4 regions of the Bilifractor sp. LCP21S3_A7 genome follow, and region 1 is predicted to be linked to each of the others. Evidence: riboswitches for the same ligand, from Rfam matches in the RefSeq annotation. Region 1 holds a riboswitch; each other region holds the start of a gene.
The links. Region 1 has a riboswitch for thiamine pyrophosphate ahead of ACTQ1O_RS08195 (energy-coupled thiamine transporter ThiT). Riboswitches for the same ligand answer to the same signal wherever they lie in the genome.

Region 1 (8,187 bases):
CTTCCTCCAGAAAAAATACGCCTGCCGCTCATTATGTTACGAAACCACAGCCGGAGCTTCTCCTGACGCCAGCCCACAGCCGCAGTTCCTCATAACACCACTTCACTGCCGCAGTTCCTCATAATACCGACTCTCAGCCACGTTTTTGCATTACATTTCTGTATTCATTATATTTCCTATCAACTAAATATGTTTTTGAATTATACAGGAACATTCCGGAAATGTCAACGAAAAAGAAATCTCATTCCTGCTGCCTTCGAAACGAGATAAAACACGCTGCGCGAGTTTTATCTCGCTATCGCGACGCTCGCCGCACACGAATACTTCGCATTCGGCTGCGGCTCACTATTCGCGTAAATCACGGCCAGTCTCTTACACACGCTTCGCGTGTAACGATCCTGTCTGCGTTTTTGATGAGCTGATGCGATACCTGGCCATATGTTCAGAATCCTCAAGCGAACAAGGAAGGCCGCCACGCAACAGTTTGCGCAGCGGCCTTCTTCTACATATCTGCCGTATCGTATTATATATTTTCAGCATTCTATATCTGCCATATTTTATATCTGCAGTATTCCATATCTGCCGTATCCCACTATCTGGTTCCCCAGACGTTTACAATCACACACCCGATGATAATCAGCACGATTCCAAAGACGCCGACACCGGTCAGCTTCTGCCGGAACAGCAGATAGCCGATGACATTTGTGGCGATCAGTCCCACTCCGCACCAGATTGCGTAGGCGACGCCCACGTTCATACGATCCATGACGTGAGAAAAGGTGTAGTAACACACACAATAACACGCGATACAGATAATTGACGGTAACGGCCGGGTAAAGTGATGCGTATACTTCAGGAGCGACGTTGCCGCCACCTCCGAAGCAATCAGTACTGTCAGCAGAAAAACAGTCATTTTGATTCCTCCTGCATGTTCACTTACACGGATGCTGTCTCATACTGTGACCGACCGGGAATTCCTGCGCTGCATCATCCACGGACATTCCGGCCTTCAGCGTCTCATACTGCCTGCGACCGTCCGAAAATTCCCGCACACGCGCCGTCTCAATGCCTCGACCGTGCCTTATGCCACGCTCTGTCTCGAATTACCTCCCGCAAGTGCCATCCCTCTGACCCTTATCATCGCCTTATTCACGGCCGGTATGAGAAGCAGCACAATGGTGAGGCCGCACTCCACGAAGATGTAGATCGCATTGTAGGCAAGGGAGTATCCGATCGCCGACATTCCGTATTCATTGCCATAGCTTCCAAAGAAAATGTAGCCTGAAAGAACCGCGAAGAAATACCTGCCGACCACTCCAAGCAGATAGCCCTTGATCAGTCCGTGCTTCGCCCCGGAAAACACACCGGACAGTCCGAGAGCCGTAAACGCAAACACATAATCCACCAGCATCTGCGGCAAAGAAATAATATAGGGATCGATGATCAGCTGGAGAAGACCGTAGGCAAGACCTGCAAACAGCCCTGTTCCAAGGCCGTACCAATATCCCACAAGCGATATCAGCAGCATGGAAAAGAAGGTTATGCTGCCGCCCATCGGCAGATGAAACAGCTTAATCATGGATGCGACCGTCGCAAGCGCGATTGCCATCGCCGAGAATACAAGCTTTCTTGTGCCGAGCACACCCTTCTGATCCGGTTTCCGGATCAGGCAGACCAGAAGCAATGCCAGGATGATCACGGCAATTACTGCAATGTAGCCGACCTGCGTCAGCTGGTATACTCCGTCACTTCCAAGAGTAGCAAATACAGACATAATATAATCCTCCTCACAGTTGTCTGCGGGAGGATTTCACTTTTCAAAGTTACGGAACTCTCAGAAACATTCATTTCTTTGATCACACAGCCTGCATTCAGACTCAGCTTCCCTACGCCGGCATTAACCGGATCAGGTCATCAGGGTCAGCCGCATGCACGGCACTCTCAGCTTCCGCTCCCCCAGCAGTTTTTCTTTGTATTTACAGTATAGCAGATAAAGCAAAACCGTCAATTCATTTTCCTGCTGATTCACCGGTCTCGCAGTCCTTGCTTTCATAATTGCCTTACGGTTCCGTCACATTCAGCAGCCTTACGTTGCCTGATGCTCTGGCATTCATTGTTCCCCTGCTGATTCAGTGACCCGCGAAGTGCTCCTTCGCGAATTCCATATCCTGCACCAGCTCCGCAGCCCCAAGATAATTGCCCTTCCGGTCTCTTACGGCAAGATAGTTCACCAGCATGGTTCTTCCGTTTTTCTCCATCCATACCGGTACACTGTCCCTGCTTCCGTCCCGGAAGCTGTCCAGAATACTGCGGACCATGGGCTCTACCTTTGGCGGATGGCAGGAAAAGACCTCCCGGTCAATGGCCATTCCCGCGCGCTTGAAGACCTTCGGTCCCTCATTGAAGTAGCGGTTGATGTTGTCCGCATCAATAAAACTGATCTCCATCGGTATGGTGTTCAGCAGTGCTGTAAGCTGCGGAACCGTCATATGTCCGCCCGGCATCACAACCTCGCCCTGGGAGAGACCAGGCTTTTCTGCCTTTTTCTCTGCGTCCAGAGCCTGCTCCGCTTCTTCCCAGTCCGTAAAGGACTGACCGAGGATCTCCGTATAATCTCCGGAGTCCCGGTACACCGAATACCAGTCATCCGCCGTGAAATTCACCGCGCAGATCGGAAAGAGAATATTTTTTTCTTTGTAAATCATTTCCTCCGCCCGGTCAAGCACCGCCGACAGCCGGCCGTACCAGTCGTCGTCGTGATCTTCATCCTTTGACAGCGCACTGATCTCGTCGCGGATCTCATCATCCACGGTCCACATGACATCTGACGGGCCGGAGATATCATAACGCACCTTCAGATGCGGATAGAGCAGATCTCCTTTCTTCGCGTAGTGAACTGCAATCTCGCGAAGCTGTGACATAAGCCTGTCGTCCGCATTCTTTCCGGCGACAGCCTCACGCGCACGGAGAAGAAGCGCCTCGATTGCCTGATTCTCCCTCTCAAAGAGATTCAGCGGATGGCCCGGAACCGACGCGAGCGAAGCCGCCAGCTCTTTGCGGTCGCCCGGATCCGCAGCTGCCGTTGAGGTCATCTCCGCTATACGAGAGAAGTCTGCTGTCCTCTGCTCAGCGACAGAAGCACCGGCTCTCTTCTTCTCTACAGCAGAGGAACCTCCTGTCGCCCCTGCTGCAACAGAGGAATCTCCGGCCTTCCCTGCTGCAACAGAGGAGTCTCCGGTCTTCTTCATAAGAGAATCCTCTACCGCCTTCTCCGCATTGGCGATCTTCTCTTCTCTTGTCGCACCGTGGAAAAGCGCGGAATGTACATCGCAGAGCTTCTGCACCTCCTCAAGAGGAGTCCCGGATTTCAGAAGATCCTGCTCCGCTCTCATGATTTCGGAGGCATCAACATCACGGAAATTTTTCACAAAATCGGCTCTTACCGCTTCAAGGTCCTCACCGCTGCCGAGTCTTCTCAGGTAGCTCTTGAGAAGTTCGTTGCGCTCCTCAGTCATGCCGCCTTCTGTCTGCGTCGCCTCCCGGCTCACACTGCCGCCATCTGCCTGTACCGCCGCCCGGCTCACGCTGTCACCGGCTGCCTGCGCCGCCTCCCGGCTCACACTGTCACCGGCTGCCTGTGCGTCCCTTGCTTCCTCCCAGGGCATTTTCAGCTCCGGCATTTCTCCCTCGATTTCAAAGCCGTGCGTCATGAGTGCCATGACCACATCCATCATCGAGATATTTTTCATCTTCGCGCCCTTCGGAATCGTCATGACTCTTCCGACAGAACCGAGCATTCCCTTTTTCGTGATCTCCCGGAATCCGACGCCGGAAAGGATGTCTCTCAGCTCCGGGTACTCCTGCACCAGTTCATACACAGATTTGTTAAAGTCAATCTTCTTTGCCATATCTCTGCTTACTCCAATACTCATATATATGTACAAGTTCAGACTCAGTTGTCAGTAAACGTCGGTCAGTCAAGTGTCAGCAGCAATGCCATCTTGAACTTTTCCGAGGCCTTCACAAAATGACGTCCTCCCTTAGCAAAATGAAAGTTCTCGCCGGCTTTGATTTTGTGCTCTTTTCCCTCATATCCGATGATTCCCTCTCCGTCCAGCGCAAAAACAATCGCTTCTCCCGGAGCCGCGTGCTCGGAAAGACCCGTTCCCTTATCAAACGACATCACTACAAATTTCATTTTATCGTTGTGGACAACATCCATATTCACAATTCTGCCCGCCTGATAAGGAACCACCTCTGCCAGCTGAAATACCTCACCCGCCTTAATTGTATTGTTCATAATATCCTCCTTCTGAATTAAAATCTCCGTGTAAACCACGCCCTTCTGCGTGCGCATTCCCATCGGGGTATCTGTCAGAGTCACGATAGCCCCGCCGGCATTCAGTTCCCTGATAAATCCGTCTCTTCCATATACTTCCATGCTTCCATCCGCCACCAGAATCAGCTTATAGCTGGAATAAATTTCAGCACTGATATCTGTGCCGGCAGCCAATGAAAAGTACGTGATGGAATTGGTACCGCTGTACACTTCCCTTGAGATGGTGCATCCCGGAACCGGATTGTTATCTTTTGCAATAGAAAAAACGTCTCCAACTTTTTCTTTCATTTTCTTCACCGCCCTTTCCGATACAACACGAGCATACACAAAGGAATCAAAAAAATCCGTATCCCAGGATACGGATCAAACATTTTTCTCTTTACCAAAACAAATGTTTCGAAACATATTTATCAAAAAAGAGATAAAACACGCTGCGCGAGTTTTATCTCGCTATTGCGACGCTCGCGTAAATAAATGCCGACTTATATCCCTGTTGCTTTAGCTACGGGGATATAAGACGGCAATTATTTTTCTGAAAGGTATCAGATACCTATGCTATTAAAACCGGATTTATCTTCACAGATTCCTCAGACAGGTCTGCAGCATACTTCCAACCGTATCCGCGAAAAGATCAAGCTTCCGGATCCTCGCGAAATGCCTGCCGTAGATACGCTGCACTGCCGGAAGGCTTTTTTCATCGCCGGTAAAAACGCACAGAACGGTAATGCCCTGCATCCTTGCCCGATGCACCTCCGCGGCGGTATCCTCCACGCCGGTTGTGCCAGCATAATCCTTATATGAACCGGACGAAGTCCGCACCTTAATGGCGTCGTTCGGCTTCCCGTCAGACAGGACAATCAGCAGCCGGTGATCGGCATCATTTTTTTCGATCATTCCCGCGGCAAGGCGGATCGCCAGACCGTCCCGGTTGGCCCCCGTCGTAAAATACCGGAAGATGTTACGGTTCTTCTTCACTTCATGGTAATCACGGAACAGGTTTACAACGGTATATCCATTCATCGAGCAAAACGAATACACTCTGACCGGGATTCCGCATCGCGTAAGACTCTCCGCGATCATATAGCCCTGCGCCGCGACAACCGGCTGCCGGTGTACCTGCGAGGTAGACGCGTCCAGCAGGAGATCGACCGAAAGATTGCCGCTGTCCCCGGGAAGTACCTTCCGGAAGATACGGTCGTCATCCAGCTCAAGCCCGCGCCAGATCAAAGACGCATCGAGCCTCCCCGAATTCGACTTCACCACCTGATTGTCCATGTGCATCAGCATGGAATTCCGGATCCGATTCGTCAGGCGGAGAATTTCCATGCGGTATTTCGCGACATTCTCCTGAAATGCCTCCTCATTTTCCTTCGCCTGCTCCACCGCCTGCTTCCGCATTTTTCCCGCAAAACCGCTCTTCAGCATCTCATCGTCATACGCGCCGTCCGTGAAATGAAGATGAACATCCGTATGATTTCCCGTGCAGTACTCCTTCTCCAGCCGGCGCACGATCTTCTGATCATAGAGAGGTTTCCCGAAATAATTTGTGATATACTCCTTTAAACCCTCGTCGGTCTGTGCAGAATACTTCGCAAAAGCGACGCTCAGACGGCTCTGGTCCAGAACCTCGCTCCCGTATTCCGACAGATGCTCGCCGTATCCGAAGGCGAGCCGGCGGATCGGTCCCATATTCCCGGCCTCTCTCCTCTGTTTTCTCCTCAGGAAAAACAAAGAAAACGGATTTACACTGCTCTTCGGTACCGGCTTCGTCGATCCCGGCCGCCGGTATGTAAAGTACGTCTCCAGAGTGTCGGCAATCCTGTCGATCACCTGATCCGTATCCAGGTCCCCGCTCACCTCGATGTCATTCAGAAGCTTCACATCTACGACATCCGGAAGTCCCTCGTTCTCGCCCAGGACTCTCCGGAAGTGCCCGTGCATCACAGCCAGTACTCTCTGCCCCGCAGAGTCCTCCAGCGCGAAGCTTCCCTCCAGCGATTTCAGCTGACGCTTCGCGTACTCCCGTCTCAGATAAGGAAAAACAGGCCTCACATCCTTTTCCTTCTCGAAGGTACAATTCTCCATCGCGATCCAGAAAAGGCTCTCATAAGCCGTCTGGTCAATCTTCTCGTGAAAGGTGTTGTAGAATCTCTCCAGCTTCTCCCAGTCATAGTGCTTATGTACCGCGCCGACGATACTGTTCCAGTACAGATCGGCGTGCCCCTCGCTGTCGAAGACACGGAATCCGGGCTCAATACTATAATTCTCCGCTCCGTTCCAGATCAGATTCGCGGCGCGTTTCTTTTCAAATTCCGAGATTTCCATACCCTTTCCTCATATAATCTGACAGACGGAGCAAGCCGCCTGCAGATCTCTTCCCGTCAAATTCCAACACAAGCTGCCTGAAGATCCGTTCCCGTCAGATTCCGACACACGCGGAACATAATTTCCTGTCCGCACCGATGATCTGCGACCTGACCTGTCAGCGTCACGGAAGATGCGAAGCAGCTTTCATGACGCTGGGACTTATACCGTATGTGGCACGATGTACCGTATGGTCGTTACTGTCTAAGTCAACGTGCTGCCCGCTGCGCAGGCAGCTGTACTCAGTCGCAAAAGATTTTATCTCTCCCGAGATCTCCCGGGAAACGCACGGTAATCATATCCCTGACGAGCTGCCGCTCATAGTCATCGAAGCATTTGTTGACGATGCCCAGCTCGATGGCGTCGATAACGCCAAGACCGTGACGGATCAGATTGATCGATGCCATCAGCCCTCGCAGATCCAGCGCCTTTGTGGAAATCTCGCCTCCCTCACACTTTCTGCGAATGTCATGGAACAGCTGCGAGAACTGCTCCGCGTACTCCTCCCGGATATCCGGGTACTTGTCGCGAATCAATTTTTTCAGATTCTCCTCACTGATGACAGGCATCTGAATGATCAGGAACCGCGAGGCGAGTGCCTCATTGACCTCACGGGTTCCGGCGTACCCGTAGTTCATGGTCCCGATAAACCGCGAAGCCTCATTCAGGCAGATGCGGTCGTATCCCGGAACATCGATGACCCGGCGGAAATCCAGAACGGCGTGAAGAACAGCCAGCGATTCATTTTTCGCCATATTGATCTCATCAAGAACGCCGAAACCGCCCTCCTCTGCCACCCGCAGAATCGGTCCCTTCCGCAGGCGAACCGCGCCGTTCTCAAACGTATCCGTTCCGATCAGAGAAGCGGCGTCTGTATTGATATAAAGAGAAATATCCCACTCCGGTCTCCCGAAAACCGCGGCCAGATCCTGCGCCAGAACGTTTTTTCCGGTAGCCTTCGGACCGGACAGGAGCAGATGCTCGCCGACCAGCAGCGCGGACAATGCCTTTTCCCACACATCCGCTCCGTAGTAATGGTACATCGGATCCGGTATCCTCCGTTCCATTCCCGGATTCAGCTTATAGTAAGAACGGAAGGATTCGACCTCCGAAAGTATCCGGTCCGAAATCCCCTCCTTTTTCAAAAAACTGATCATTTCCGTATCACCCATCTGATTGATGCTCCTTCTTTTTTCCTATTCCAGCTCACTCTCCACGCGCAGCTTACAAGATACATGAAAATCCACAGCCGCCGCGTGAATACCACCGCATAAATACACCACCTAATAAATACACCAACGGATGACTGCCGCCGCGTGAATCCCTCAGAATAAATACACCGCCGCATGAATGCCGCTGCGATAATTATATCAAAAAGGAGACAGCCCGCACAGATGGCTGATGGCTGTCCCCCTCCTGTCATATTCAGTTGTCACGCACAGCAGCTTGCAGATTCGCCCATTCCGTCCATCCGGAACAGCCCG
Region 2 (8,187 bases), on a different contig from region 1:
CGGCCATCTCCCGGACAGCGTCAATCATATCGCCGACCTCCATCCTCTGCGAGTTCTTCAGAAGATATACGGCATTCTCCACCATCTCCATGAATTCAGAGGACTCCGCGATCCGTTTTGCCCTGCCGATATTTCCCTGGGCAAAGGATGCCATGATATCCGCCTGATAGTCGGGCACATGGAGCTGCTGCATCAGATAATCCTTCATCTCTTCTTCGGTAACCGGCTTCAGATTTAATGTCACGCATCTGGATCGTATCGTCGGAAGCAGAATCTCCGGATTGTCCGCCAGAAGCATAATGACAGCATATTCCGGCGGTTCCTCGATCGTCTTCAGAAGCGCGTTCTGCGCCTGCGGCGTCATCTTTCCCGCTTCCTCCACGATATAAATCTTATACCTGCTCTCATAGGGACGGATCTGCACATCCTCCACCAGCTGCTCCCGGATCTCGTCGATTCCTACAGAGTTCGGCTTTTCATGCGTCACATAGATGATATCCGGATGATTTCCGCCAAGAGCCTTACGGCAGGAGGCACATTTTCCGCAGGGTTCCGTTCCATGCTCCCCGCACTGAAGCGTCATGGCAAACAGTGTCGCTATGAGCCGCTTTCCAGACCCCTTCTCCCCGCCGATAATATACGCATGAGAGATTTTTCCCGTCCGGACTGCATTCTGAATATGTGACACTACATCTTTATGTCCAACAATCCCCGCAAATCCTTTCATTTCGTCAGGTTCACGCATGATTAATCCCTCCTTGAGCTTAATATTCTGCGAACTACTGATTTTCGTGTCGCTTACGCGTCACTTCGTGCTCATACCTGCTGCCTTAGAAACCGCATCCGGTCTCTTACGCACGCTTCGCGCGTGACGATCCTGGCTGCGTTTTCGAAGAGCTGTTCAGTATATGATACCATAATTCCTGGTGCCTGGGTACCCTCCGCCTGTTCATCTTCTGCTGCTGTCCATCCTTACTGTGCGCATGACTGACAAGGCCGATCGTTCACAGGAGTCTTGTCTGAACATCATGACCGGCGCTGTTTTATCGAAAGGATAAAGCCTGCGATTTCATCGATGCATTCCTGGATCATTCCGTTGTTTTCAAACCGCCTGGTGATGCCGGCCCGCGCTGTTTTTTCCCCGGAAAAGTCCTTCTGATCCGCCAGAAAGCGCCTGCACATCTCTTCGTACTGGGGCTGCTTCTGCTTCCGTTCTCTCCGCAGTGCCCTCTCCAGACGGATTCCATCGTCTACTTCAATATAGACCGGCACCATGACTTTTCTTCCGTAATACCGCACCATCTGCTCATAGGATTCCAGCGTACCGATTCCGAGATAATCGCTCTTCTTCAGATCAATCTGCCCCTCATCCGCCGTAAAATAATACCACGGTCCGCTGACCGTCTGATAACAACGTTCCTCAATGATCCGCCCGGCTTTTCTCAATTCCGCCAGATGCCTCTCGTCTGAAAAATAATATTCTCTGCCGTTCTCTTCCCCCTGCCGCATCGGCCTTGTGGTATACAGCACGATCGGCTTCAGATTCAGCTCCGACCGGGCAAGCAGTGCAGTGTATATGTGATCCTTCCCGCTTGCGCTCTTTCCCATAATGTAAAAAATTGTACCCATATTCACTCTCCACCGGTCACCGATACACCCGGTACCTCACACGGCTTCGTCCTGTATCATGACCTCATCCCGAGCTGCGGCTTCAGCCCACACAGCGGCCTTTCTCCTGCGTCACAACATCTGGTCCATGCCGCGCATTTTCCCTGCGTCACAACATCTGGTCCGCACCGCGCATTTTCCCTGCGTCACAACATCTGGTCCACGCCGCACATTTCTCCTGCGTCACAACATCTGATCCAAGCCGCACATTTCTCCTGCGTTACGACATCTGATCCGCGCCGCGGCTCCTTACTCTGTCTCCGCTCTCTCGTTTGTCGGCCTCTTTCCCATCCGGCGAAGACGCCGGATCAGGAACGGAAGCTCAAACATACTCATCGCGATCCATCCGAGAAGATACGACCATGGAATCGAGATGAATCCCCAGTGCCACACGAACACCATCGGTATTTCCGATGCGACCCGGACTCCCATGTTGATCAGACTGGAATATAACGTGACCTTCAGATCCCCCGTTCCCCGAAAATATCCCTGAAGTCCGTTTGTGAACGCGGGAACCGGATACATGACCGCGATGAGCCGCATATAGCGCTGCCCCTCCGCGATGACCTCAGGGTCCGAAGTGAACAGCCTGGTCAGCGGTCCCGCCGCCAAAAACACCACAGCACCGATCACCACGCCATAAACGAGCTCGCAATACATTCCGGCGCGATACGTCCGCTTCACCCGCGGCGCATTCCCCGCTCCGACATTCTGCGCCATCACTGAGGTCATGGCGTGCGCGATATTCTGCTGGGGAATTGTCGCGAAATCATCCACCCGGTTCGTTGCGTTGAAAGCCGCCGTCGCGTTTACCCCGAGCGTATTTACGATGGTCTGGGTTCCGATCTTTCCCATCTGAACCGTGCTCTGCTGGAGCGCACTCACAAAACCGAACGCAAGGGTTTTCTTCAGCATCGACCAGTCAAAGATCAGCCATTTTTTTCCGAGCCGAAGCTCCGGAACCTTCCTCTGAATATAGAAATAACAGAGAACCGCACTGAGGGCCTCACAGATCACCGTACTGATTGCGGCGCCCTCCACTCCCATATGAAGTAACGCGATAAAAAAGAGATCTCCCAGAATATTCAGTACCGCGCTTCCACCGAGAAAAATCAGCGGAGAGACGCTGTCACCCATCGCGCGCAGCATACTGGCCAGATAATTATAGATAAAGCTGAAGAACATGCCGAACAGTATGATCCTCAGATAGAAGACTCCCTCCGGTAGAATGACCGCCTCCACCTGCAGCGCCATCAGAAGCGGCTTCGCTGCCACAAACATCACAGCCGCGACTGCCACGGAGAAAACGCACCCCGAGATCATTCCCGTACTTACCTGTCTCCGCAGCTCCTCCTTCTTTCCCGCTCCATACAGCGTACTCACCAGTATTCCCGCCCCGAGACAGATCCCGTTTGTGAAAAGCAGAACAAGGGTGACCAGAGGATTTGTCGTACCCACTGCCGCGAGCGCTGTTTTTCCGACAAACCGCCCCACAATCATGCTGTCTGCCGCATTATAGGTAAGCTGAAGAAGCGTTCCCAGAACCAGGGGAATTGTAAACAGTATCAGGGTCTTTAGAATCGGCCCTTTCGTCATATCCTTCGTCATATCCAAAACCCGCTTTCAAACTCATACCTGCACATTATACCACCGAAGCCATAATAATCCATTTTAAATCTGCGGCAAGAGAGCGAAATCACGATTTAACGTACCTGCCCGCGAACGGTTAGCAGGACAAAAGTTGCTGTCTTCGCTGTCCTTAACCGCACACAGGATCTTCTCTGTCCTTAACCGCACACAGGATTGACACAGAAAAATAAAGTGACTAAAATATAGAACTACAGCAGGGGAGTCCGCCGGAAAGGACTGAGATACAGATGTTGTCTGTGACCCTTATACCTGATCTGGATCATGCCAGCGTAGGAAGCGTAAAGAGAATCACCGGATTTTTCCGTAGAAAACCCGCTCTTCATCCTTGATACAGCAGTGCCTGATTCATTCCGGCGCTGCTGCATTTTTTATGCCGACAGACGCAGATATCCACCTGCGGCGGACGATTTCCTTGTTGGCTGTTGAATACGAAAATGTTGAAAATGGAAAAGGAGGAAAAAGAAATGAAGGCAAGTGTAGCCATTCAGACATTACCAGATGTGGACAACGATGAAGAGCTGATCCGGATTGTAGATGAGGTTATCGCCTACATCAAGAGCACCGGCCTCAGCTATTATGTGGGGCCTTTCGAGACCGCCATCGAAGGAGACAGCTACGACCAGCTGATGGACGTGGTAAAGGAATGCCAGCATGTCGCAATCCGCGCCGGCGCACCTTCTGTCTCCGCATACATCAAGGTGGTATACAACCCGGAGCAGGAGATTCTGAGTATCGACAAAAAAGTTTCAAAACATCATACTGCATAAGTCCGGTCGCATAGTTCCATACCCACGCGGACTTATACAGAATCACCGCACACATAGTGTACGTAAGAGTCCGGATACAAAAAAAGAGCGGCATCGCCGCTCCTTTTTTGTGCCGTACTGTCTCCGGTATCAGATCTCCGCCTTCCAGAGGCCATGCAGATTGCAGTATTCATATGCCGCAACCGGTTCCTCTCCATCCGCGAGCGCAAATACCGCCTCCGGCTTATCTCCCGGTTTCAGATCTCTCTTCTGGAATCCGTTCTTTGTCTCCAGAATGATCCACTGGATATAATGCTCCTCCAGCATCGGATGTGCCACACTTCCAACCTTGACCGTAACCGTTCCGTTCTCAACACTGACAACCGGCACATGCTTCTCTGTCGCCGCGTCCGTTGTGTTCGGTGTAAGCTCCTTCATTGTCTCGCCGCAGCACTTCGGCGTGCAGGCCGTCTTCTCTGTCAGAAAAGTAATAAAGTTTCCGCATCCATCACATCTGTAAAATAACATTTCTGTGCCTCCTTTTCATCTGCAGCTCTGGCATGTGGATCAATACAGCTCCTGGCATGTCTGTAACATAACCTTTTATCTCATGATACACGAATATTAAGTCATACTCAAGCATATTTTCTGTAAAATAAAAGGAGCAGCACGCATTTTACAGATCTGTCTCTGTCCGGATGCCAAGGATTCTGTCCCGGCACAGGCTGACCGGATACCAGCTGCAGGTTCCACATATGGAATGCAGTTTTTCCCGGGTCATATGATCATCAATGTCCCGTACCAGCTTCTGATAATTGTAGTTCTCTCCCTCCTTCAGGCCGAACAATTCCAGAACCTTCCGGTCAAAAGCAAGCACCTTGTCATCGTTCACACAATGCTCAGGATCGCTGAGATTCGGACAGGCGGCACAGATATCATCCGGACGAAGGGTAATCTCAACACAAAAGTTCTCTTCCCGGCGCATCCGCGTTACAAAAGCCGTCATCCTTCTGACGAAATTTTCATCATAGCCTTTTCCCTCATAACCCTGCGTACACAGCAGATGATGGGGACGTAGTCTCATATCCGCCTTCCGGCCGTCTGTCTCCATAGCACCGATGCTCCTTCCAAAATGAAATGAGGTAAACGCGTTCGCTCGTGATTCACATTTTGTATTCCGAAAATGACACAAAACACGGTAACACCCGATTCACATTATGTATTTTTATTCTACTGACAAGTTAATGAATTCAGACAGCAGCTGTGCGTCTGACCTCCAGAACATGCGCCTTCTCCAAAGAATGCTTCAGAACCGGACCGAGAATCAGCACCAGAACCGCCTTCAGGATTGATGTCGGAATGAAGGGTATCACGCATGCCGTGAGCGCCGTAGCCAGATTTGACTGAGCGACTGCCATAAACCAGACAGAACCCACTGCATAGTTTACAACATAGCCGACCAGAACGCCGATCAGAAGACTCACGCAGGAAATGACCTTTCTGCCCCGCGCGCCCGCCGACACGGAAAGACGGACGCCGATTTCATCTCCAAGACCCGTGAACAGCGCAATCAGCGGGAACGAAACAAGGAATCCACCCGTCATTCCCATGATCGCACCGATTCCGCCCGTCCATCCGGCGAACACCGGAACGCCGATTGCTCCAATCAGAATATAGATGACCGTTGACCAGAATCCCTTCTTCGATCCGAGAATTGCGCCGGCCAGCGCGATGATCAACGTCTGCAGCGTCATCGGAACGCCGCCCGGAAGCGGAATGCTGAACTGTCCCACAATACTGATGATCGCCGCAAAAACAGCGATCATACAAAGATCCTTTACTGTGTTCTTCTTCATTGATTTTTCTCCTCCTGTTTTTAAACAGTTTTGAGTATAAATTCAACGAAGAACATTGTCAACCTGTTTTATTTTTTAGGGTGACAATAATCACCCGGCGCAAATCGGTCCGGATTATCTGCACGCCTTTGCTCTTAATCCGATACACGCGCATACATAGGTCCCTGTGACCGGCTTATATTTTAAAACGGTAGCCGACACCCCATATCGTCTCAATATACTGCGGTTTTGCTGTATTGAATTCGATTTTTTCCCGGATCTTCTTGATGTGCACCGTTACTGTCGCAATATCTCCGACGGAATCCATGTTCCAGATCTCACGGAACAGTTCTTCCTTTGTAAACACATGATTCGGGTTCTCCGCCAGAAAAGTCAGAAGGTCAAATTCCTTGTTGGTAAATGTCTTTTCTTCCCCGTTCACCCAGACTCTTCTGGCCGTCTTGTCGATCCGGATCCCGCGTATCTCGATAATGTCATTCTTAGGCTGACTGCTCACCAGACGGTCATACCGCGCCATGTGCGCCTTGACCCGCGCCACCATCTCGCTCGGAGAAAACGGCTTCGTCATATAATCGTCCGCGCCAAGTCCGAGACCATGGATCTTGTCGATGTCATCTTTTTTTGCCGACACGATGATGATCGGCGCGTTCTTTTTCTCACGAATCTTTCTGCAGATTTCAAATCCGTCTACAACAGGAAGCATAAGGTCAAGAATGTACAGATCATAATCGGTCTCCAGCGCCCTCTTCAGCCCCTTGTCTCCCTCATTCTCAATATCAACCTCGAAGCCGGAGAGCTCCAAATAATCCTTCTCCAGTTCTGCTATGGATTCTTCATCCTCAATGATTAGAATTTTACTCATGTCTTCCCTCCTGATATTTCCGAAGCACGAAGTAAATGACCGTTCCTTCGCCCTCCCTGCTCGTCGCCCAAACCTTTCCCTCGTGATCTTCGATGATCTTCTTGACAATGGAAAGTCCGATTCCGCTGCCTCCTCTGGCTCTTCTTGCCTGATCGCTGCGGTAGAACCGGTCAAAAATTCTCGGTATATCCTTCTGATTGATTCCTCTCCCGTTATCTTCGATCTCCACCTGTATAAAGTCACCGACGTCGCGCAGGCGGATGCTGATGATTCCGGGATCCTTGTCCATATATTTCACGGAATTGCCTACGATGTTGTTGATTACGCGGCGGAGCTGTTCCGGATCTGCTATGATCACGGCATCATCGACCAGATAATTGCTGTAATTCAGCCGGATATTCTGCTGTTCCAGTTCCATGCTCAGTTCCTCACGGCAATCCTCAAAATAGGAGGACGCATGGATCTTCTGAAAATTATACGGAATCCGATTCGTGTCGATTTTGGAGTACATGGTCAGCTCATCGATCAGCCTCGTAATCTCAATGGTTTTATTGTAAATCGTGCGGATATACCGTTGCTGCTTCTCCGGCGTGGCTGCCACACCGTCGATCAGTCCTTCCGTGTAACCCTTGATCGCGGTTACCGGTGTCTTCAGATCATGCGAAATATTGCTGATCAGTTCACGGTTCTGCGCGTCAAAACGGATTTTCTCCTCGGCAGATTCCTTCAGCCGTACCCTCATCTCCTCGAAATCATCGCAGAGATCATCCATCTCCTTGATTCCGCTCTTCTGGGTCACAAAATTCAGATTGCCGTCACGGATATTCTGTGCAGCCTTTTTGAGCTGATTGATGGGGATGATGACACCCCGGTAGATCCAGATGCTCATCGCAATGCTGGTAAAGCTCAGAATCACGATAATCAGCAGTATTGTCTCCGTCATGGCCCCTTTGATCTCCGGCGCCAGCTGGTTCAGCATGCTGATCAGAAAAATACTTCCTCTTGAACCGTCGGAAAATCGGAAGCTGATCTGCTTGAGCATTGCCTGGTTCCGGACCTGTATATAGGAATTTTCTCCATTCTCCTCATTTCCGGATATCCCGTCGGCCGATGACGGAAGCTGCGACAGCAGCTCCGCGTTCGAAAGATCCGTGCTGCCGTTATAATATATGGCGTTTCCCTTCCGCACCACAATGAATGCTCCATTTCCACTGAGCGTTTCATTCAGCTCCTTCAGATACTTCTTATCTTCCATCCTGTCCGGATCGTTCTCAAGCGTGTGCTGCACCGAGGAAAGCGTCTCGTCGAGAGTCTTCGAAATCAGCAGCGCATTGTTATAGAGGCTCTCCATTCCCGGGTTGTCAATCCCATACTGTCTGCCCAACTGCCTTACCTTATAATTCAT
Region 3 (8,187 bases), on a different contig from region 1:
GATTTTGCAATTACTGGCATTCCATTTGATACAGCTGCGTCCTATCGTGTCGGCACTAGATTCGGTCCATCCGCAATACGAGATATTTCTTCTCTTACGAAACCATATAATCCAGAACTAGACATAGACATTTTCGAATACTGCAATGGCATTGATTTTGGAGATGTTAAAACTATTCCCGGATATATAGAAGATTCACTACAGACCATTCAAGACGACCTGGAACCGCTTTTTCAATCAGGAATCGTACCGATATCCATGGGTGGAGATCATTTGGTAACATTGCCGGAACTGCGCGCCTGCCACAGTGCCCATCAAGAGCTCGCATTGATTCATTTCGATTCACATTATGACACATGGAAAGAGTATTTTGGAAAACCTTATAATCATGGAACCCCATTTCGTATAGCGGCAAATGAAAAAATTATTGAGCCGTCTAAATCTATTCAGATTGGTTTACGAGGAGGATTATATACCAAGAGTGACATCAAAATGAGTCCCAACCTCGGTTTTGAAGTTATTCGTGCTGTCGAATGCCATAAAATCGGAACGGAAGAAATTGTACAAAGAATTATTCAGCGTGTAGGTAATACCCCGGCCTTTCTTTCCTTTGACATTGATTATCTTGATCCGTCATATGCACCAGGCACTGGTACTCCTGAGATTGGCGGATTTACTACCGCAGAAGCTCTCGAAATTATCCGCGGATTAAAACATCTAAATATTGTCGGTTATGATGTAGTTGAAGTCGCTCCTCAATACGATTCAGGCCAGATTACTGCACTTGCCGCAGCTAATATTATTGTAGAATTTATGTCACATGTTGCATATCGAAAAAGAGCAACCGGCAGAACACCAACAAAATAAAACATAATCCAAAATATTGTCAATAAAATATACTATGCCGCTTCCTTCCAGCTCACATAGGATTCATCGGCAATTCTCCGGATTCTGTCCCAGTCCCTTTCATAGCTGCGCTCGAACAACGCAACGGTATAATACCCGGCATTTGAAGCGGTTTCCAGACAATAGGCAGCATCCTCAAACACCGCAATATCAGACGGCAGGAGAGAGGTGCCTGCCTCATCGGCCATTTTCTCCCTGCAGAAATCATAGATGTCCGGATCCCGCTTTCCTCTGCCGATTTCCTCACAGCTCACAAAAAAGTCAAAATATTCCAGAATTCCGTTCCGCCGGAAACACGCCCTGGAAAGCGCGGTGTCATTTGCCGTTGCGACGCACATGCGCACACCCCGTTCCCGGAGGCTTCGGAGATAAGCGGCGGCTCCCTCCTTCAGCGGAATATCCTCCTCATAATGCTTTCGGATCAGAGAAAACATTTCCTCCATCACTTCTCCGGGCGTTTTCGAAAGACTGTATCTGTGAATGAAATACGCTGAGCTCTCCGACATCGTCATCGTTTCAATCGGTGCAAGCTCCTCCCCGGATGCATGAATGCCCAGACCGCCGAGATAATCCTCCGCGAGATGATCCCAGTACCGCATCGAATCCGCCAGCGTGCCGTCCACATCAAAAATCGCGTACTTTTTCCGCATTTCTCTGTTCCTCCTGACACCGGATGCCCTGATCCACCTTCTCCGGAGTCATGTTGAAGACGGCATCGATCAGATCTGTACGGAAGGTGGCGTTTCCGGTTTCCTTCTCCAGACGCTTCTGTTCCGCGATCTCTCCCGCAAGGCCCATCACCGTCATTGCACTCACGACAGCGCGGAAGGAATTCTCTCTGTCGGCACCGCAGAACGCTCCGATCAGCGAAGTAAGCATGCATCCGCTTCCGGTAATCCGTGCCATCGTTGCGCACCCATTATGGAGAATCACTGTCTGTTCTCCGTCAGTCACGATATCTGTCTCTCCGGATACGGCTATGACGCTTCGGATCCGCAGAGCCAGTTTTTCCGCCATCACAATACTCTTCTCGAGATTATCCGCGGTAATCTCATCCTCCGCGCTGACATCCACGCCCCTCCCGGTTTTCGCCTCAAGGCCTCCCGTCTCAATCGCACGGATCTCAGAGGCATTCCCCCGGATTGCGGTAAAATGGACTGTCTCCAGAAGCTCCCGGATGCTGTACCGCCGCAGCGTTGTGCTGCCGGCAGCGACCGGATCCAGAACAACCGGGATTCCCAGCTCATTCGCATGCTGTCCGGCAATGATCATGCTGTCTACCGATTCAATCGCTCCGAGATTGCAGACAAGGGCATTCATTCCCTCCACTCCCTCGCGGACCTCGCGGACATCCATCGTCATCGCCGGTGTTCCTCCTGCCGCAAGAATGATATTCGCGCAGTCATTGACCGTGACAAAATTGGTGATACACTGCACCGCAGGCTTCGTTTCCTGCACTTTTCGAAGAGATTCTCCATACTTCATCTGTTACGATTCCTTCCATATAGTACTTCAAATATTTTTCAGTGGACTTCCCGGCCGCGGAAAGATCCGCGCCCCTTCGCCTTGTAAGCCTTCATCTATGAATGCACGGACTGCAGGGGATATGTCCTCCGCGCAAAATCTTTTCATTTGTTCAGCTGCGCCTGCATCTTCGGCAGCGCCTTGGATCGCTTCAGCACCAGGAGAACCGCAATCGCGAGGGTTGCCCCCATCGCAGATGCCGGGCCGTAGTAGGGGATCAGATAGAAAATCGCGTATTTAATGTGAAGTGCCAGGTTGAAAATCACGCTTGCCAGTACCGCGCTGATGAAGCCGGTTCCGATGACTTCTCCGACCCATGCTGCCCAGAGCTTATGTGTTTTTCTATAAAGAATACCGGAAAGCAGAGCACCAAAAATCGCGCCGATCACAGCCTGAAAATCACAGCCGACCAGAGCCACCCGCATGCAGCCCGTCAGAAGAGCTGCGATGAAATTATACCACGGGCCCAGAAAAACCGCCCCCATAACGTTGCAGAAGTGCTGAAACGGAGCCATGTGCGGAAACCATACAAAGGTATTCAGCACAAATCCGAGACATGCAAGCATCGCGGTAAATACCATTTTCTTCAGAGACAGCTTTCCTGCCCGTGACCCTTCCGGAAGCGGGGCAGCAGCAGAAGCTGCATTCTTTGCAGAAACCTTGGTTGTGTTCCATTTGTTTTTCATGATCATATCCCTTCCTTTTTAAGATTTAAAGAAATTGATGGCGCGCCGGCTGATAGTCACTATGATCACCGGTCCGGACGCGAAACGAGATAAAACACGCTGTGCGAGTTTTATCTTGCTATCGCGATGCTCGCCGCACACGAATACTTCGCATTCGACTGCGGCTCACTGTTCGCGTAAAAAAACAGACTGCCAAACGACAGTCTGCATAAATACGCATAATCACAGCGATGCTCCCTACGTTGGCATTATCCAAATCAGGTTAATGGGTCGACAGCTGAAATCTGTCCTCTCAGCCCGATGCATCGGGCTCCCCAGTCTGTTTCTTTTGATTTTCTAAAGCGTTCTGCTTTAACGGTGCTATTATAACACAATCCATTCGGAAAGTGCACACCAAATGTCAATCTATTGTTTCTGACCACCAAATGTCAATCCACTGTTTCTGAACTGAGTTTCTGTCCAATCTGATATGCATTTTTCAGGTCCACAGGGAAATTCTTTTCATGCGATGATTCCTTTTTGGCCTCATCGAAGCCGCTCCAACAGCTCAAAGTAACGGCTTGTCGGTCTGCCCAGATAGATAGCTGTTCCGATCAACAGTACATCTGCATGAAAAATTTTATCAATAACCGGTGACAGGTCGTCTTTCCAGTAACAGTGGCATCTTTCCACGCCTTTTCGCTTACAAAGCATGCACCCTCTGCATCCGGTAAAATTAAGATCGTACAGATACTATTTTCACATTTCGCTTTCAGCCAGTTTCAGAAAAACAGTTGCGGCTGTCGGCAGAATGTGATCGTTAAAATCATACGCAGGCTGGTGCGGCATAGGCCAGTTGGTGCCGTTTCCGACGTAGAACATAGCGCCGGGGCGGATTTTCGTGTACCATCCGAAATCTTCCGATGGTCTCCATGGCTGCTTCATGTTTACGCAGGAGTAGCCGGCTTTCCCCGCTGCCCTGCGGACCTTCTCTGCGCAGCGGGGATGATTGATCGTGGCGGGGAAGGGATCAAATTCTTCAAATGAGACTGTCAGCCCATATTGATCTGTCAGTTTTTCTGCCTGTGTGCGCAAAGTGAGATCCATATTTTCCAGGACATCATCTGCTTCTGCTCTCAGTGTAAAAGCAACTTCACCTTGTCCCGGAGAAATGCCAAAATCCCGGCTGCCTTCCTGTATGCTGACGACTGTGCAGAGGCACGAAGAGGATTCTTTATTGATTTTTTCCGCATAGAGAGCCATAGAGCCAAGTGCAGAAGCCGGGTTGCGGCCATTTTCGGGAGTTCCGGCATGAGCACTTTCACCGGTAAACTGCACAAGCAGACCTTTAGAGGCACATTGCGTCAGGCGGTCACGAACCATCACGGCATTTTCCGGATAACCGCTCAGGTTATGAAAAGCATATACTTCACTGATATCTGTCTCGCTTACGAAATCTGCACAGGTTTTCCCTCCCTGACCGGTTTCTTCCGCAGACTGGAAAATCAGATACACAGGACGGCGGACAGCCGCATCCTGTTCCAGAAGTACGGCCACAGCTGCCAATACAGCACAATGCCCGTCGTGTCCGCATTTATGTGCAATATTGGGTTTGGCCGATCCGTAGGGCAGGGAAATAGTTTCTGATATGGGAAGGGCATCCATATCCGCGCGGAAGGCGATTGGTGATACTCCGTTATTTAATTTTGGTTCATATAGGGCATAGAACCAGGTTCCTTTATCCCTGATTTTCAGATGTGTGTTCATACAGATAAAGCTTTTCAGACATTCTTTCGTTTGAAACTCCTGCCCCGATAATTCCGGATATTTATGCAGTTTATGTCGAAGAGCTGTAATTGTTTTCCATAAGTCATCCATGTTATGTTTCCCTATCATGTTTTTTATTATCTTTTAAGCCGGATTCTCCCGAAGAAAGAATGTACCTATATCTACTAAACAGCAGATAAATGTACTCCTGTTTACAGGAGAAAGTATGTTGAAAAAGGCTTTATTAATTATTATAGGATGATTTTCGGTTTTATCCAATGAGGATTAAGATTCACCTGCCTATAACCTTATGGGTAGAATATTTCTTTCAGCTCCGGTTATAGAATACCGCGCCGAAAAAAGTCACGGAGCCTGGTCCGTGCAGATACCGGATCCCTGCCTTTTGGGCAAGCTCACTGACAAGGAAGCCGTATCCTTCTATGGAGTGAAAGCATTTGTCGGGGAACCGGCACGGGCTGTCCGGCCAGGTGCACCTTTTGCATCTGTCACAGGATTCGTTTGACAGAATCAGGGCTTCCGGAAATTCCACAAGAATCTGATCTGCCGCACGCTGAATATATTCCTTAAATTCGTGCATGGCGTTTTGGAAAGTATCAAAATCAAAGGGATCTGTTACCGGAAATGCCTTGGAAAAGACCTGCAGTTCTTCGTACTTCATGCATCGCTTCCGGCATTCCTCAAGGGTGCCGACGGCTGGCGGGCATGCCCAGGTTTCCTGATATCTGCCGCATTTGTTTTCCTTGCAGAGCTTTCGTACTTCCGGGTAAAAAACAAGATCGGAAGGATGCAGGATTCCGCTTTCCAGAAGACCGTTTTTCAGCAGCAGTTCCCGAATTCGGGCAGCGGAAGACCCTGCCTGCCGCTGTGCGGCAGCTGTTTTTTCTGCAATTAACGCACTCCATTCAGACATTTTTCGGCAGATGCAGTACCGGCAGAGACTGTCCGCGGTCTCCTCTCTGGCGGGACAGTAATAAACCGCCTTATCCTCCGGGAACTGCACGATCCACTTTGTCTGGTGGGCTGCGTGCAGTGGCTCCGAGAAGATGAATGCCAGAGACACGCAGGAAAGAACAATGGGAAGGTGTGCATCCGGATGATCCGGCATATATTTTGTCAGATAGGCCTTCAGCTCCCCGCTCATTTTAGAAACTGCGTCCTCTGGGATTTCGGCATCCGGGTCCGGGATGGCTTCCAGAAGTCGAAGTAATGTTTTCCGATTGAAAGCGCTGACAGGAACAGGAAAGTCATCTTGTCGGAGCATCTCCCATTCTTTATCGGAATATGCCGCAAGTATTTTAAGTTTTAATTCATCTCTGGTCAATTTTCTGGTAAACTCCTCAATATCAGTAAAGCATTAGTTCCTATAAACATAATAGTTATTACAGGGACGGAAGTCCAGTTTTTCAGGAGGCGCAGAATTTGAAACAAAGCTGTAGGGAAAATATTTATCGGATCGGGGAGGGAGTACCGGATAGCTACAAGTGGAATCTGTCAGGCAGGAGACTGGCTGTGCTGTATCGTTTTTTCTCTGCATTTCTTGTCCCTGTCGCCTGGGTGTTTCTGGTAATCTTTCTCGAATGGCATGTGATACGCATCGGGTCATTGACTGCCGGTGGTATTCTTTGGACTGTTGTGGCGTTGGTTGTCCTGTTTTACTCGGTTTTAATTTTCCTGAATCATTTGTTTTCCGGCATTTCCCGAAGGCTGGATCCGGAAGAAAGACATGATTATATCCTTTATTGTTATCATCATAGAGGCAGGAGAAACGTAAGGCTGAGAGCACAGTCTCTGCTTTTTATGGCACAGCTGGATATTCGGATGCACCGCCCGGAAAGAGCAGGAGAGGCATTGAAAGAGATTCCTACCGACAAGCTTTCTGTGGAGCAGATGAAACTCTATACCCTTCTGAAGCTGGCGGGGGAAGTGTTAAGTAAAGAAGGGGCGACAGAGGGAACGCTAAGTGAGAAAGGAGAGACGGAGGGGACAGTCCGGGGAGAGGGAGAAAAGCAGGCTCATGCATCGGCAGGGGACTGGTATATCCGCTATTCCGGATTTTCCGATCAAACAGGGAAGTTCCCGGATAATGCCGCTGTAGAATCGTGGATAAAACCGGAAGCTATGGAAAATAAGCGGGCGCAGGACGAAATGATTGCTGTGATTTCCGGTATTTCCATCGAGCCGGAGCTTCATCCGTTTTTAAATTTATTTTTCGGAATGATGCTGGCACACAGCATTTTCTTTCCGACAGTCCAAAGCTTTACCGCTTCCGGGTGGCAGCTGCGGCCGAAGTATTCCTTTTTCGCAGGAGGGCTGGCCGGTCTCTTTGTTCTCATTCTCGGAATCGGGATTCTGTATCTTTTGTTGAAAAAACACAGGCGCGCAGGATCACCGGAAAGAGGGGCGGATAAAACACGGCTGATTATTGGCGGGATTGCCTGGGTGGTGCTTGTTCTTTCTCTCTCAGCTATGGTATTTCTTGGAAGCTGGGCGGGAACTTCGGATCAGGAGCGCGTACTGACGGATGCGGCTCCGGATCCGTTTACCGGGATCAAATACGTGTATCTTGCCGAAGAAAAGGATTACGGCGGCATCAGATACTATCGTTCCCCTGATTTTATTTTTATGGAAGAGTGGAGCGAAGCCATGTATTACGATACAGAGGCCGGGAATGATCTGCCGGAAGCAGTCGGAGAGAATCTGAATACGGCGTCTGCTGTGAGCGAAAGTTCCGCAGAGCCCGGAGAACAGGATCAGAAAATAGGAAGCAGCAGCCTGGGTGCGTCAGCGTCGGTCAGCAGCGATTCCGGGGATGACGGCGGGACTGGTTCCGATGACAGCTTTGCCGCACAGAACGCGATGCAGGCGGTTTACGAGTATTTGAAAGAGAATGGAGAATTTCAGAATTTGAGCATTTCGTACAGTGCGAACGCTAAAGGGGACCTCTATGCCCGGATTGGTTCTGGATCCGATGTACAGGGTACGGATAATAGCTATGAGCTTCGCCTGTACGACAACGGGGAAAAAGGGGCCGACAGCGGGTTCTGCCGGGAAATTGTGCTGGAGAAGGTCTATACGCCCGAGGATGGAGAGACAGAACTGCTTGATTTTTTCCTTGTTCATCCGGAAACACTGGAGGTAACGGATGAACATAAGACGGAGTGGTAATTAATATATTTCATGGCTTGCACAGCATTAACCTGAATTATTCACCGTTATACGATGATTGCAGTTGAAAGCCGCATAGTTACTTCGTTTTTCAACTTTTTTGCTTTCATCTGATAAGTGAGCATAAAAAAGAGCTCGA
Region 4 (8,187 bases), on a different contig from region 1:
CGATCCGTCGTATGAACAATGTGATCCCCATGCTTCTGAACATCCCGCACCGGAATAACCGTCTGTGCGTCAGTCTGCAGAATGCCGCGGTCTGAAGGCTGACCGCCGCCTTCCGGATAAAACGCCGTCCGGTTTAGCTCCACGTGATAGCCCTTCCCGCACGGTTCGCAGGAGATCACCTCCGCGTCAAACTCTTTCAGATATGGTCTCTGATAGTATAATTCATCGAAATTTTCCATCGTTGTCCTTTTCCTTTCCTGACAGGTGTGGAGCACTGCCTGTTATCGTGCCGCATACTGTATAAGTCCCCGCGTCACTTCGCTGCTTCGCAGCTTCCGTGCCGCTTATTATTATATCGTGCCGCATACTGTATAAAGCCAGCTGCTCCGTTGCTTCGCAACTCTCGCAGCTGCCACATGTGACCGACTTCGTCGGTCTGTCGCGGCGTTCGCCCCACCGCTTCACACTTCGTGTGAGCGGGTGTGGCTCACTGCCCGCGCATATTCGCATTCTCGCGGTGTTTCACACCGCTCCATGCTCATACATGTTAGCGTCGTTCAAGCATGCAGTTTTCTGTGCATGCTTCGCATGCCCAAAAACTGCCCGCTTGACGACGGCTTTATACAGTAAATCGGCAGATATTTATCCTTTCCCGAACAAATATCTGCCGATCTTTTAGGTCTGTTTAACACGCTCTCTGAACGCTGATTATAATGCGTACGCGCTCAGATACTCTTCCATCTGTGAATTGCCTTCCGTGAACTCAATCTCTATCGGTTCAAATCCCAGAGCAAATACTCCCATAATTGATTTTCCGTCCGTCTCACTTCTGCCCTTCCGGACCGTGACGTCCTCTGCGCATTCTCCGGCAAGTTTAACAAATGCTACGATATCCTCGACCCGGTTGAATTTCACCTTTGCCTTTTTCATCTCTCATGCCTCTCCTCAGATTCAATTTCGGTCTTCGATATCTACGGCCGACTTCCAAATAAATATTGTCACAGGCTCCGTGAAAACTGATGCGGTATGCTATCCTTCCATGACCCGCGGTTCTCCGGAGACCCTATATGGGTATTTTATCCTCTTGACACTGAAATGCAAATCTTTCGGGAGCTTATGCATGAAATTCAGGACTTACTTCTATAATTTTTGTGAAAATACCGGGAAATTTTGTGCATATCTGCTACGCATTCTCATCCCTCATAATCAAATATCGCCTTCTTCTCAAGGTATTTTCCGTAGTCTCTTTTCCAGGTTTTGTGGATTTCACTGTCGTCATAGACAGGCAATGCCTCCGGTTTCATCCGGATCCGGATCAGAACATCGTACCGGTTTGCCCGGTCAATCACATTTGGAAATACCTCAACCGATTCAATTCCTTCAATTCCGGTGAGACCCGCGAACAGTTCCCGGATCTCCGGCAGAAGATTCTCCTTCTGCTTTCGGGATATTTTCGCATTATATTTTGCCAGTATGCAATGATACATTCTATTACCTCCAAAATCGAAAACTATATGTGCTTCGAAAACGCAGACAAACCGCAGCTTATACATTTTGTGGCAAGATCATCGTATGACCGTTTACCACATGCCTGCGAAGCTGCCATTACCGCCCGGATTCTGTCCCGCGAACGGATTTTTCTCGATCTTGATGGCATCGTACAGCGCGGCGCTCGTCTGCGCCATATAGGGATCTACATAGAAGATACCGACCAGCCCGAAGGTAATGCTCGAAAAAATCACCCACAGAAGAAACGAAAGGTCCAGCACAAATGCCTTCCATTTATTTCCATACATCATGTTTCTGCTGATCTGGAACGCTTCCTCCATCGGCATGTCCGGATATTCAGCCAGAAGATACGGAATCATACGATATTCATACCCTTTCACGATTCCCGGAATCACGAAAAGCAATGACCAGAGAAAGGTATAGAGATCACGGAAGAACATCACCTTTACCACGTTCTTGTAGGAGTGATCAAATCCGTACATGATTTCGCGAAGCTCCGCTTTCTGGTGAAGATTCGTATAAAAGAACCTCCGCACCCCGACTTCCAGCGGATTCAGCAGAAATACATCGGCCACAATCGCGATGACGGCGATCAACACCACCACCATGAAGATGATCCCCGCAGCCATCAGCCACGCACCAAACATCCCGCCGGGAATGCCGCCCGGTCCCGCATGAAATCCGAAAATATCAGTGTCTCTGCCGGAAACGACATCATAATTCAAAATTCCGTTGCAAAATCCGGATAACGCTCCTCCGCCGGATCTGCTGTAAGATCCTCCAATCGTCAGCGAAAGAAGAAGTCCGGCAAGAACAGCTTTCCAGTAATTGCCCCTGAATACCTCTTTTGACCGGTTTTTTAATCCGATCCTAGTCCACATACTGCTCCTCCTTTTCTGTGCTGCGGCAAATATTGCAGTATATTCCAACATCCGCGGCAGCCCTGTGGCAGCTTCCGCCTCGCGGCGAAATCTGTAACCATGATTTTCATCCTTAAGTATACAGAATCCAGTGCCGGTAGGAAAGCATTTTCTTTTTTATTCATTTTTATTCATGCAACAGAAAAACAGGAATTTCACAGAACCTCTGTCCGGTGTCTCCGGCTGCTGACCTTAAGTCAGCCCCTGGATAAAGCAGTCCTGTGAAATCCCTGCAAAATATACTCTGATCAAATGATATCGATACATTAGAGAATATCGATATATTCTCCCGCCAGCGCTTTATTCATGCTCCGCACCGCGCAGAACTTTCCGCACATGGAGCAGGTGTCACTGTGATCATCCTCCGGCGCCCGGCTGTCCCGAATGGACTTCGCAGTCTTCGGATCAAGCGCCTCCTTGAACTGGGCTTCCCAGTCAAGCTTCCGTCTTGCATCCGCCATCCGGTCGTCCTGTTCCCGCGCACCCGGAATGCCCTTGGCGATATCTGCCGCGTGAGCCGCTATCCGGCTTGCTATTATTCCCTGACGTACATCGTCTATGTTCGGAAGCGCAAGATGCTCCGCCGGTGTCACATAACAGAGAAACGCAGCGCCGCTCATCGCCGCAATCGCCCCGCCGATCGCAGCTGTGATGTGGTCATAGCCTGGCGCGATATCTGTTACCAGAGGTCCGAGTACATAGAAGGGCGCTCCCTTGCAGATGGTCTGCTGAACCTTCATGTTTGCGGCGATCTGATCCATCGGCACATGGCCTGGTCCTTCCACCATGACCTGGACATCCCGGTCCCACGCCCTCTGCGTCAGCTCTCCAAGCCGAAGCAGTTCGCCGATCTGACAGCTGTCCGTCGCGTCCGCAAGGCATCCCGGCCGGCAGGCATCACCGAGGCTGATAGTCACATCATGTTCCCGGCAGATCTCCAGAATCTCATCATAATATTCGTAGAAGGGATTTTCGTTCCCCGTCATCGCCATCCATGCGAATACCAGGCTTCCTCCCCGGCTGACTATGTTCATTTTCCTCCTGCCGGCCTTGATTTCCTCAATCGTCTTTCTGGTGATCCCACAGTGCAGCGTCACGAAGTCCACACCGTCCTCTGCGTGCAGACGCACGACATCCACAAAATCCTTTGCACTGAGGGTCGCAAGGTCCCTCTGATAATGGATCACGGAATCATAGATCGGAACCGTGCCGATCATCGCCGGACATTCACTGGTCAGCTTTCTGCGGAACGGCTGGGTGTTGCCATGACTGGAAAGATCCATGATTGCCTCAGCGCCGAGATCGACGGCGCTGAGAACCTTCTTCATCTCCACATCATAATCCTTCACATCACGGCTGATACCGAGATTTACATTAATTTTCGTCTTCAGCATACTGCCGATGCCGTTCGGATCAAGCCCCTTGTGCGCCGGATTCGCTGGGATAACCACCTTTCCTTCCGCTACCCAGTTCCGGATTTCCTCCCCCGTTCTTCTCTCTTTTCCTGCCACAGCCTTCATCTCCGGAGTGACGATTCCCTTTCTCGCCGCCTCCATCTGCGTATGATACTCTCTCATCTGTAACCTTGTCCTTCCTTTCGAATTCTTTAAATAGAATAAAGTCACTAGCGCTTTTCGCATGTGACGCTCCTGTCTGCGGTTTCGAAGAGCTGTTCTGGTATAATACTGTATAAGCTGCGGATTGCTCCGTGCTTCGTGGTTTCGAAGAGCTTATACACAAAAAAGACGATACCCAAATGGATACCGCCTAAAAGACTACATAAAAACACCAGTGCTCGCACTTCCCTACGTTGGCATTATCCAAATCAGGTTCTCGGGTCGTATCTCATGTGATACCTCTCAGCCTTCCGGCTCCCCATGTTTTTCTATTCTATTGTTCTGTGCCGGCCCGGATGTTTCCCGGAAGCCAGGAGCAATGAGCCTCACAACGGGTTCATGATAACACATTCCCTTATTTTCATCAAGCGTACTTTTGCGCGAAAAATCAACCATTACTTTGGGCGAAAAATCAACCATTTTCAAAATTCTTTTTGATTGCCGATCTGGATTAACGACTTCCGGCACTTTGTCATACATATGCCTGTTGTCTCTATTGACAACACTCAAAATCGCTAAAGGCGCACTTCATTCAGGCATTTTTCCTCAACGCAAAGTGGGGATAACCGAGAATTTTCTCCCGGTAATAACCGGTCATTGAATACACGACTTCGCGGTTCCCCACGATGCTCTTCCCCAGAACACGAAGTACAAGACCATAACGATCAAGCAGAGACAATCCGAACCGGACCTCGTCGGAACCGGTGAATTTCTGATTCAGAAAATTTCTCAGTTCCTCCAGCATAGCCTCGTCGACACCTTCATCAATGATGACAGCGGAATTGTAGTTCATGGATCCCTCAAAGCATCCGATTTCATGCATATGATCCTCTTCCGGGTTGACGAGCAGAAAGTCATGGAACAGAAGCCGACCATCCATCCGGATATCGGTCTTCAGCCCGATATCCCGGTACTGGAAGGGTTCCTCGTTCTCCGACCACCCGGCAGTCAGACCGTCGGTCATAATCAGTCTGGATCCCCGGGCCATCTGGATCTCCGTGTTCTGACGAAACCTTGCCCTGGCGTACGGAATCGTCTCATCAATATAATACTCCAGGAAGGAATCCTTTCCAATCTTCACCCGGTTGTTCTGACTCGTCAGTCTTCCCCCGTCGCACTTGTAGATATAGTTCGGGGTCTGTGTCGTCACAATCGCATGACACTGTTCCTCGAGCGAAACCTCCTGAAGATACGTCTCCCCCTCGGTAAAACCGCCGCCGGTGCTGATCAGAAAATAATATGGAACGTCGACTGCAGCCGGAATGTTCCCGGAAATCCTGGAATTTCCCCTGCGGTAGGTCGTCTGCGCCACAGTTCGCCCGCTTCGGTTTGTAAATCCAAGGCGGATCTCTCCGTCAAATTGACTTTTCATTCAAGGTCCTCCAGAAGACAATCCTTCTTCAGCCACCGCACAACATCCTCGAGACCTTCGTCCGTCTTCAGATTCGTAAACACAAAGGTCCCATCTCCGCGAAACTTTCGGGACGTCTCCCGCATGTTCTCCAGATTTGCTCCGACATAAGGCGCGAGATCGATCTTGTTGATGATGAACAAATCCGACTTGATCATTCCCTGTCCAGCCTTTGCCGGGATCTTCTCTCCCTCCGCGCAGTCAATGATGTAAATGGAAAAATCTACCAGCTCGGGGCTGAAGGTTGCCGCGAGGTTATCACCTCCGCTTTCAATGAACATCAGATCGAGGGTGTGGTTGAAACGCTTCTCCAGCTTCTCCACCGCCGCAAAATTCATGGACGCATCCTCACGGATCGCCGTGTGCGGGCATCCGCCGGTCTCCACCCCGATGATTCTGTCCGCATCCAGTACGGAATGGGATACCATATACTCTGCGTCCCACTTCGTATAGATATCATTGGTGATAACCGCCATACTGTATTCATCCTTAAGCCTTCTGGTAAGCCTCTCGATCAGCTGCGTTTTTCCGGATCCTACCGGACCTCCGACTCCGATTCTTACTGCCCGTTTCATGATTCATTATCCTTTCTCTGTGATATGCTGCCGGATCATATTCCTGTCAGATGATTCCGGTATCCTGATTATTCTCTGATTCACTGCTCCTCGAATTCCTGCTTCTCGCATATACTACGACATGAACAATCTCGCTTCCTGTGTCTCATGACAGATCTGCGCCAGCTCGAGACCCGGAATGTTAGCTCCCAGATACTCCTCATTCAGCTCTGACGTCCGGTCATAAAGATCCGTGATCAGGAGCAAAATGTCATGCAGAATCACCTGTCCTTCTCTCTGTCCGAGGGGGACGGAGCGGACCGCGTTCTGCACCAGCGTGGACGCCACACTGTAGCCGTACATCTCAAAGGCATCCCGGCAGTCAATTCCCTTTTCATGGGCAAAAACAGAAAAAACGATCGCGGGGCTGCCGAAGTATTCGTCCTCATCCATCCTCTCCGCGTACCGGTTCAAAAATGCATATCTGTCCCCGTAAATTTTCCGGATCAGTGCCGCCATCTGTACAGCGATCATCCGGCTTCCCTCACGCGTCTCTCTTGCTGCCACGGACCGGTTGATGATGTCATCGTATCTCAGAAGCTCCTCCTCACGTCCCTCATCCAGAGCGCGGCTGCATAAAATGACCAGCAGTCCCTCTCCATAGCGGTACTGAGAGCGGAAATAGTTCTCCAGCCACTCCCGAAACTGCGGTGCCTTACGGATGACCCTCCTCGACAGATAATTTTCCATTCCGAAGGAGTGATTAAAGGTGCCGATCGGAAAGGTCGAATCACAGATCTGAAATGCCTCCAGCAACTCTTTTCTCATTCTGTTATTTTCCTCTCTGCAATATCTAATAAAAACTCTGCTGCATCCGGTCTGCAAAAGGCAGAGATACTGTAAAGCCCTGCCTTTCAAGCAAGCCCGGACAGAAATCTTTAGTGCTCTTCCGCGTGGTGCGCATGTGTATGTGCGCCCGGCGTATGGTGCGTGTGTGTATGTGCGCCCGGCGTCAGGTTTGCGTACTGCATGGGCTTCTCCAGCTGCACCTTCTCCACCGTAAACCCGGTTCCATTTTCCTTCAGCGTCTTCAGCACAACCGGATCCATCAGAAGCGTAATCCTGCCGTCTCTGATCTGCACCGGCTTATGCAGGTTGCCGAGCATATGCGCTGTTTTTCCCATTTCATCCATATCTGAGGGAGTAATCACGATCACCTCATCCGGAATGACACTCAGTACAAGAAGTTTTCCCCGCCCCAGCATAAACGCGGATCCGTTCTCCAGCTTCTGCGATTCATCCTCAAGCCTGATTCCATAGTCACGCCCGTGATCAGAGGTTACCCGCAGGATCGCTTTCAGAAGATCATCACTTTTTACCATAGCGGTCTCCACATGCCAGGATGCCAGATCCGGAATATCCTGGATATTCCCGTATACTTCCGTCAAAATCATGATTCTATACAGCTCCTCTCTGTCAGACTGTCTTGCTGTGAACGAGGCAGAACACATATCGCAGGCTATCTCTCCCTGTCACAGTGTCCGCCTATATAGGGAAATCAGTTCCAGCGATGCCCCCATATCCGTCTGATAATCATCGTCACAGTGTCCTCCATATATGGAGATCGGTCCGGCTGTCATTACAGACAGTCCGGACCGCCCCATGCCGGCACATATTACGCCGGAATATCATACCTGTTTCTGTACTTCTCAGAAGAAGTAGTACCGCTGTGCCAGTGAAATGGTATCTACCGGCTCACAGCTGATCAGCTCGTCATCAATTGTTACATTGAAGGTCTGCGGATCAATCCTGATCGTCTTCGGCGCATAATTGTTCAGCTTCATATCTCTCTTTGTGAGATTGCGCGTGTTATGAACCGGGAGAACAATCTTGTTCAGGCCGAGTTTTTCCTTAATTCCGTGTGTATACGCATAGGTGGATACAAAAGTGATGCTTGTGCTCTGAACTGCCTTGCCGAAAGCGCCGTAGAGATCTCTCATCATTCTCGGTTCAGGTGTCGGAAGACTGGAGGAAGCGTCTCCGACAACGCCGTATACGATCATGCCGGATTTCAGAACCAGCTTCGGCTTTGCGCCGAAAAACTTCGGATCCCAGATGACCAGGTCTGCGTACTTGCCGACCTCGACGGATCCCACATAATCGGAAATACCGTTGAC

Region 2: it holds a riboswitch for thiamine pyrophosphate, as region 1 does, so the genes downstream of both, ACTQ1O_RS06965 (thiamine-binding protein) here and ACTQ1O_RS08195 (energy-coupled thiamine transporter ThiT) in region 1, are expected to answer to the same signal.
Region 3: it holds a riboswitch for thiamine pyrophosphate, as region 1 does, so the genes downstream of both, thiW (energy coupling factor transporter S component ThiW) here and ACTQ1O_RS08195 (energy-coupled thiamine transporter ThiT) in region 1, are expected to answer to the same signal.
Region 4: it holds a riboswitch for thiamine pyrophosphate, as region 1 does, so the genes downstream of both, thiC (phosphomethylpyrimidine synthase ThiC) here and ACTQ1O_RS08195 (energy-coupled thiamine transporter ThiT) in region 1, are expected to answer to the same signal.

Annotation. Positions count from the first base shown of each region.
Region 1 is NZ_JBQKGL010000007.1:121,330-129,516, reverse strand. It holds gene ACTQ1O_RS08200 (DMT family transporter) at 593-913, opposite strand; gene ACTQ1O_RS08195 (energy-coupled thiamine transporter ThiT) at 1,082-1,774, opposite strand; TPP riboswitch at 1,867-1,968, opposite strand; gene ACTQ1O_RS08190 (DUF438 domain-containing protein) at 2,130-3,908, opposite strand; gene ACTQ1O_RS08185 (cupin domain-containing protein) at 3,974-4,627, opposite strand; gene ACTQ1O_RS08180 (hypothetical protein) at 4,916-6,664, opposite strand; gene ACTQ1O_RS08175 (AAA family ATPase) at 6,946-7,875, opposite strand.
Region 2 is NZ_JBQKGL010000006.1:12,236-20,422, reverse strand. It holds gene holB (DNA polymerase III subunit delta') at 1-727, opposite strand, end outside; gene ACTQ1O_RS06975 (guanylate kinase) at 1,027-1,629, opposite strand; gene ACTQ1O_RS06970 (MATE family efflux transporter) at 1,918-3,276, opposite strand; TPP riboswitch at 3,504-3,611, shown strand; gene ACTQ1O_RS06965 (thiamine-binding protein) at 3,783-4,085, shown strand; gene ACTQ1O_RS06960 (desulfoferrodoxin family protein) at 4,215-4,592, opposite strand; gene ACTQ1O_RS06955 (DUF1284 domain-containing protein) at 4,741-5,175, opposite strand; gene ACTQ1O_RS06950 (biotin transporter BioY) at 5,315-5,920, opposite strand; gene ACTQ1O_RS06945 (response regulator transcription factor) at 6,096-6,782, opposite strand; gene ACTQ1O_RS06940 (ATP-binding protein) at 6,775-8,187, opposite strand, start outside.
Region 3 is NZ_JBQKGL010000002.1:239,848-248,034, reverse strand. It holds gene speB (agmatinase) at 1-867, shown strand, start outside; gene ACTQ1O_RS02790 (HAD family hydrolase) at 900-1,556, opposite strand; gene thiM (hydroxyethylthiazole kinase) at 1,531-2,391, opposite strand; gene thiW (energy coupling factor transporter S component ThiW) at 2,535-3,116, opposite strand; TPP riboswitch at 3,334-3,443, opposite strand; gene ACTQ1O_RS02775 (M20 metallopeptidase family protein) at 3,855-4,973, opposite strand; gene ACTQ1O_RS02770 (DUF2284 domain-containing protein) at 5,191-6,204, opposite strand; gene ACTQ1O_RS02765 (hypothetical protein) at 6,303-8,048, shown strand.
Region 4 is NZ_JBQKGL010000002.1:189,937-198,123, forward strand. It holds gene ACTQ1O_RS02545 (alanyl-tRNA editing protein) at 1-239, opposite strand, end outside; gene ACTQ1O_RS02550 (HPr family phosphocarrier protein) at 709-930, opposite strand; gene ACTQ1O_RS02555 (Dabb family protein) at 1,194-1,487, opposite strand; gene ACTQ1O_RS02560 (DUF975 family protein) at 1,581-2,390, opposite strand; gene thiC (phosphomethylpyrimidine synthase ThiC) at 2,696-4,006, opposite strand; TPP riboswitch at 4,215-4,317, opposite strand; gene ACTQ1O_RS02570 (hypothetical protein) at 4,289-4,525, opposite strand; gene ACTQ1O_RS02575 (urease accessory protein UreD) at 4,578-5,417, opposite strand; gene ureG (urease accessory protein UreG) at 5,414-6,031, opposite strand; gene ACTQ1O_RS02585 (urease accessory protein UreF) at 6,146-6,838, opposite strand; gene ACTQ1O_RS02590 (urease accessory protein UreE) at 6,949-7,464, opposite strand; gene ureC (urease subunit alpha) at 7,720-8,187, opposite strand, start outside.